DNA from 2 places in the Actinoplanes octamycinicus genome. Region 2 is predicted to be linked to the other one. Evidence: predicted binding sites of a transcription regulator. Region 2 holds the regulator's gene; the other holds the start of a gene.

Region 1 (3,410 bases), 5.3 Mb from region 2:
CACCGCCCATCCCGGTCACCGCCAAGCCGGTGGCGACGCCGGGCACGGCGGTGCGCTCGGCCGATTCCGGGGTGAACCGGGGCCGGCCGATCAGGTCCTTGAGGTCGGCCGCCTCGACGGTGGCCGGCAGCTCGCCGAGGGCCACCTTGCGGAACGCCTTGGCGAGCAGGCGCTCGAACGACCGTACGCCGGCCTCCCGGGTGTAATTGGCGGCGATCTCGCGCAGGGCGTCGTCGGTGACGGTCACCTCGCCGTCGTTCAGGGCGGCCCGCTCCAGCTGCCGGGGCACCAGGAAGTCGCGGGCGATGGCCACCTTGTCGTTCTCGGTGTACCCGTCGATGGCGATCAGCTCCATCCGGTCGAACAGCGCCTGCGGGATCGTCTCCAGCACGTTCGCGGTGGCGATGAACAGCACGTCGGACAGATCCAGGTCGAGGTCGAGGTAGTGGTCGCGGAAGGTGTGGTTCTGCGCCGGGTCGAGCACCTCGAGCAGCGCCGCCGCCGGGTCGCCGCGGTAGTCGCTGCCCACCTTGTCGACCTCGTCGAGCAGCACGACCGGGTTCATCGAGCCGGACTCGCGGATGGCCCGGACGATCCGGCCGGGCAGCGCCCCGACGTAGGTGCGGCGGTGTCCGCGGATCTCCGCCTCGTCGCGCACGCCACCGAGAGCGACCCGGACGAACTTGCGGCCCAGCGTGCGGGCGACCGACTCGCCGAGTGAGGTCTTGCCGACCCCGGGCGGGCCGGCCAGCAGGATCACCGCGCCGGAGCCCCGGCCGCCGACGGTCGCCAGGCCCCGCTCCTCGCGGCGGGCCCGGATGCCCAGGTATTCGACGATCCGCTCCTTGACCTCGTCGAGGCCGTGGTGGTCGGCGTCGAGCACCGCGCGGGCCGCGGTCAGGTCGGTGGTGTCCGTGGTCCGCACGGTCCACGGCAGATCGAGGACGGTGTCCAGCCAGGTGCGGATCCAGCCGGCCTCCGGGTTCTGGTCGCCGGCCCGTTCCAGCTTGCCGACCTCGGCCAGCGCCGCCTCGCGGACCGCGTCGGGCAGGTCGGCCGCCTCGACCCGGGCCCGGTAGTCGTCGTTGCCGTCCGGCTCGCCCTCGCCGAGTTCCTTGCGGATCGCCTTGAGCTGCTCGCGCAGCAGGTACTCACGGTTGCGCTTCTCGACCGACTCGCGGACGTCCGCCTCGATCGTGTCGTTGACCTCGGACTCGGTCAGGAAGTCCCGGGTCCACTCGATGAGCAGCCGCAGCCGGGCCGTCACGTCGGGGGTCTCGAGCAGTTCGCGCTTGCGGTCGTTGGACAGGTAGGGCGCCCAGCCGGCGGTGTCGGCCAGGTCGCCGGGGTCGTCGATGGCGCTGACCGACTCGATCACCTGCCACGCCTCACGGCGCTGCAGCACGGTGACGACCAGCTGCTTGTACTCGGCGGCCAGCTCGCGGGCCTGCTCGCTGGGCGGGGCCGCCGTGACCGGCTCGGCCTCCACCCAGAGCGCGGCGCCCGGGCCGGTCACGCCGCTGCCGATCCGGGCGCGCACGCCGGTCCGCAGCACGGCGGCCGGCGCTCCGCTCCGCGACTTGCCGACCTGGCGGACGCTGGCCACCACGCCGTGCGAGGCGTAGCGGTCCTCGAGCCGCGGGGCGATGAGAAGTTCCGATCCGGCCGAGGTGCGGGCCGCGTCGACGGCCGCCTGGGCCGCCTCGTCGAGTTCGATCGGGACGACCATGCCCGGAAGCAGAACGATGTCTTCTAGGAACAACACGGGAAGTCGCTTGCTGGTCACCCGGCACCTCCGAAGGTTGAGTCTGTCGTGCTCAACCCCAGCGATCGCGGCTCTCTTCCGGCGTTCACTGTCGGCGAAAATCCAGCACCCCGCGCATCCGCCAGGAGCGCGAATATCGCCTGCTCAGGACCATATTCCTGGCGCCGGCGGGCGATTCGAGCGCTCAACTGTTGAAGTGTCCGCAGCGAACGGCACGAAACTGATCATTCTGCCGACGGGACGCACATATCGGCACTAAAGTCGGGAAACGACGACCCGGGCGCGGAGATGGGAAGCCGGTGGGCACGATCTTGGCGGTCGACGACGAGCCGGACCTGCGCTTCCTCATGCGGCGCATCCTCACCCGGGCCGGCCACCAGGTCGTCGAGGCCGGCAACGGGGCGATCGCCCTGGACGTGCTGCGGAAGACCCGGCCGGACCTGGTGGTGACCGACGTGATGATGCCGGTGATGGACGGCATCGAGCTGATCGACCGGCTGCGCGCCGACCCGGCCACCGCGACCATCCCGATCCTGGCGGTCAGCTCGCACTGGCACCTGGCCGCCGGGGCGGACGCGGCGCTCGGCAAGCCTTACGACCGCGCCGACCTGGTCGCGGCCGCCGAGCGCCTGCTCCGGGAAGGACGTGACCGGCGATGACCTACCTGAGCACCGGCCAGCCCGACCTCGACCTGATCCTCGGCGGCGGCCTGCGGGCGGGCTCGGTCATCGTCATCGCCGGGCCGCCCGGGACCGGCAAGACCATCCTGGCGCAGCAGCTCTGCTTCACCGCCTCCGGCCCGGAACGCAAGGCCGTCTACTACACCACCCTGTCCGAGCCGCACGCCAAGCTCGTCGACCACCTGAACGACTTCACCTTCTTCGATCCGGAGGCCCTCGGCACCCGGGTGGAGTACGTGCATCTCGGCGACCTGCTGCGCGACCACCCCGCCGACAGCATCGAACCGCTGATCGACGAGGTGGTGCGCAAGGCGCTCGACGACGAGCCGGTGCTCCTGGTGATCGACAGCGTCATGGTGCTGCGCGACTTCGTCAGCGACCAGACGCTGCGCACCTCGCTGTACGACATGACCAGCCGGGTCGCGCACAGCGGCGCCGTCCTGCTGCTGATCGGCGAGTACACCGACGAGCTGCAGTCCACCATCGAGTTCACCCTGGCCGACGGCATCGTGCTGCTCTCCCACCAGGTCCGGGAACCGGTCGACCGGCGCGGCCTGCGGGTGGTCAAGATGCGCGGCTCCAGTCCGCTCGGCGGCGCACACACCATGCACATCACCGACGACGGCGTGCGGGTCTACCCGCGCATCGAGTCCTTCCTGCCGACCGACATGCCCGGTCGCGGCGACCGGATCTCGTCCGGCATCCCCGGCCTCGACGAGCTGATGGGCGGCGGCATCCCGGACGCCGACGGGACCGTGGTGCTCGGCCCGACCGGGGTCGGCAAGACCATCGGCTGCCTGGGGTTCCTGGCCGAGGGTCTCGCGCAGGGCCACCGGTGTCTCTACGTCACCTTCCAGGACACCGTCGAGGAGTTGCAGGAGATGGCCGCGCGGTTCGGCTGGGACTTCCGGTCGGCCCGGGAACGCGACCAGCTGATCATCGCCCATGTCCCGGTCGGCGCCCTC
Region 2 (3,410 bases):
CGGCATGCTCGGCCGGATGGGACGCCGTTTCGGGCTCTCCCCGATCCCGCTCTACCTGCTGGCCGGGCTGTTCTTCGGGCACGGTGGCCTGATCCCGCTGTCGGCCAGCGAGGAGTTCATCGCGATCGGCGCCCAGATCGGGGTGATCCTGCTCCTGGTCATGCTCGGTCTGGAGTACTCGGCCGACGAGCTGGTCGGCAACCTGCGCTCGGCGGCGCCGGCCGGCGTGCTCGACATGCTGCTCAACGCGCTGCCCGGCGCCCTGTTCGCGGTGCTGCTCGGCTGGGATCTGAAGGCGGCACTGGTGCTCGCCGGGATCACCTGGGTGTCCTCCTCCGGGGTGATCGCCAAGGTGCTCGGCGACCTGGGCCGGCTCGGTAACCGGGAGACCCCGGTGATCCTGTCGGTGCTGGTCATCGAGGACCTGGCGATGGCGTTCTACCTGCCGATCGTGACCGCGGTGCTGGCCGGCGTGGGCCTGCTGGGCGGGCTGAGCACGCTCGGCGTCGCGGTGGTCACGGTGATCGCGGTGCTGGTGGTGGCGATCCGCTACGGCGGCACGATCAGCCGGTTCATGTCGGTGAAGGATCCGGAGGCGCTGCTGCTCAGCGTCCTCGGGCTGACCCTGTTCGTGGCCGGGGTGGCCGCCGAGCTGAAGGTCTCCGAGGCGGTCGGCGCGTTCCTGGTCGGCATCGCGCTGTCCGGGCCGGTCGCGCACCACGCCACCGAGATGCTGTCGCCGCTGCGGGACCTGTTCGCGGCGGTGTTCTTCGTCTTCTTCGGGCTCTCCACCGACCCGGCCGACATGCCGCCGGTGCTGCTGCCGGCGCTCGGCCTGGCGGTACTGACCATGCTGACCAAGGTGGCCACCGGATACCTCGCCGCCCGGCGGGCCTGGATCGCGCTGCCCGGCCGGTTGCGGGCCGGGCTGGCGCTCACCCCGCGCGGCGAGTTCTCGGTCGTGATCGCCGGGCTCGCGGTGGCCTCCGGGGTGGAGCCGAAGCTCGCCCCGCTCGCCACCGCGTACGTGTTGATCACCGTCGTCTCCGGGCCGATGCTGGCCCGTCTCCCGGACTACGCCTGGTTCAAGAACCTGGTCCGGCGCCGGATGGCGGCGCGACGTACGACACAGAAACCCCTGCCCAGCGCCGAGTGACCCGGACAACAGCGCTGCCCGCAAAAAGTTACTGTCCAGTATCTGAATGTGAACTCTTGACACTTCCGTTCACTGGTTGATCGCGCTACCGTTGCGCCGCGACAACTCTGTGTATTGGGACGTCCGACACGCGCGACGCACGGTGTGACCCGGATCGCGCTCGGACGGATGAATGAGGCGGCGGCGTTGAGCGTGCGTGAGGCGACTTTCCTGGGGTTCCAGAACCCCGTCGATCCCCGGCCGGGTGAGATCGAGGCGTGGGCCTACCACCCCGAGTCGGTACCGCTGAGCACGATGCCACGGGACTGGGATTTGCTGATCTCCGGTGACGTGCTCGGCCCGACGCTGTTCGAGCTGGCCATGGACCGGCAGTGCCCGGCCAGGCGGTTCGCACAGCACTGCATGTACATCTACGCGGCGGACGGTGTCCGGCAGAACGCGACGAACCAGCGCAAGCGGCGGCTCAAGAAGTGGGTGGAGCGCGCCGAGGAGGTCGGCGACGAGCCGATGCAGATCTGGGCGCACAACACCCGGGTCCTGATGACCCGGCCGGAGCTGTTCGACCACCACGACTGGATGGAGGGCGGCCTGGTGCGCAACCCGCGCCGGCTCGGCCTTTTCAACCGGCGGTAATCGGCAGGTAACTACAAGTAGTGACGGCGGCCCTCATCGGGGCCGCCGTCGCTATCTGTCCGGGGATCGGCGCGGGCGCCACACCACCAGCGCCGTGGAGTGGTTCTCCTGGCGGACCAGGTCACCCCGTCCGGCGTACGGGTTCATCGCCTCCAGCTGGGCGATCCGCGCGTACGCGTCGGCCAGCTGCTGCTCCAGCTCGGCGACCCGCTGCTGCAGGTCACCGGCCATCTGCTCGAGGCCGATGATCCGTTTGATGCCGGCCAGGTTGACGCCGTCCTCCTGGCTCAGCCGCTGCACCTCGCGGAGCAGCGCCACGTCCCGTTCGCTGTACCGCCGGCCGCCGCCACCGGCACGACCGGGCTGCACCAGGCCGAGCCGGTCGTACTGGCGCAGGGTCTGCGGGTGCATCCCGGCCAGCCGGGCGGCCACCGAGATGATCAGGACCTTCGCGTCGGAGGCCTGCTCGACCGAGATGTGGATCTCCTCATACATGTGCCACCTCCGAAGGCTCCCTAGCCGGCCTTGCGCACGCGCGCCTCAAGCCGCTCCCGCCCCGCGGGCGGGGTGAGTTTCGCGAATTTCTCCAGCGCGTCCCGAGCCTCGCCGGTCACGCCGGACGGGATCTGCACGTCGACCGTGACGATCAGATCGCCGGCCTGGCCCTCCTTGCGGACCACGCCCTTGCCCCGGGCGCGCAGCTTGCGGCCGCTCGGCGTGCCGGCCGGCACCCGCAGCGTGACCGGGCTGTCCAGGGTCGGCACCCGCAGGTCGGTACCGAGCACGGCCTCCGCCACACTGATCGGGACGGTCAGCGTGAGGTCGTCCCCGCTGCGCCCGAACAGCTCGTCCGGACGCACCTTGACCTGCACGTACAGGTCGCCGGCCGGACCACCGCGGTCGCCCGGCTCGCCCCGGCCGCTGAGCCGGATCCGCTGCCCGTCGGCGACGCCGGCCGGGAAGCGCACGTTGATCGTCCGGGTCTTGGTGACCCCGCCGGTGCCCCGGCACTCCGGGCACTTCTCGTCGACGATGCTGCCCGAGCCCTGACAGTCCCGGCACGGCTCGGAGAAGCTGAACGAACCCTGGTTGCTGGAGACCAGGCCGGTGCCGTGACATTTCGCGCAGGAACGCGGGGTGGTGCCGGGCTTGGCCCCGGAGCCGTGGCAGGTGTCGCAGGCGCCCGGGGTGCGCAACGTCAGCGGCAGCGTGGTGCCCCGCACGGCCTGCGCGAAGTCCAGCGTCACCTCGGTCTCCACGTCCCGGCCGCGCTGCGGGCCGCGCCGCCCGGCGGGGGTGCCGGCGCCGCCGCCACCCGAGAAGATCGAGCTGAAGATGTCGGAGAAGCCGGTGCCGCCGAACCGGCGGTCCGCCCCGCCACCCGCCGCGCCCGCCCCGGTGAAACCACCGAACAGGTCGGACGGGTCGAACTGGGCGCCGCCACCGGGACGGCCCGCGCCACGGCGGAACGCGCCGGAGCCGAACAGGGAGCGCATCTCGTCGTACTCTTTGCGCTTCTTGTCGTCGGCCAGCACGTCATAGGCCTCGGACGCGGCCTTGAACTTCTCCTCCGCCTCCTTGTTGTCCGGATTGCGGTCCGGGTGCAGGTCGCGGGCGAGTT

The links. Region 2 encodes HspR, which represses chaperone genes until heat shock. Its sites were predicted from a motif close to TTGAGTNNNNNNNACTCAA; they were not measured.
Region 1: lon (endopeptidase La) is a predicted target of HspR. The motif match lies at 1,803-1,821, and genes of this name have one in related genera.

What each region holds. Positions count from the first base shown of each region.
Region 1 is NZ_JACHNB010000001.1:7,216,036-7,219,445, forward strand. It holds gene lon (endopeptidase La) at 1-1,786, opposite strand, end outside; gene BJY16_RS32365 (response regulator) at 2,065-2,424, shown strand; gene BJY16_RS32370 (RAD55 family ATPase) at 2,421-3,410, shown strand, end outside.
Region 2 is NZ_JACHNB010000001.1:1,870,648-1,874,057, reverse strand. It holds gene BJY16_RS08400 (cation:proton antiporter) at 1-1,156, shown strand, start outside; gene BJY16_RS08395 (hypothetical protein) at 1,343-1,789, shown strand; gene BJY16_RS08390 (heat shock protein transcriptional repressor HspR) at 1,841-2,284, opposite strand; gene dnaJ (molecular chaperone DnaJ) at 2,305-3,410, opposite strand, start outside.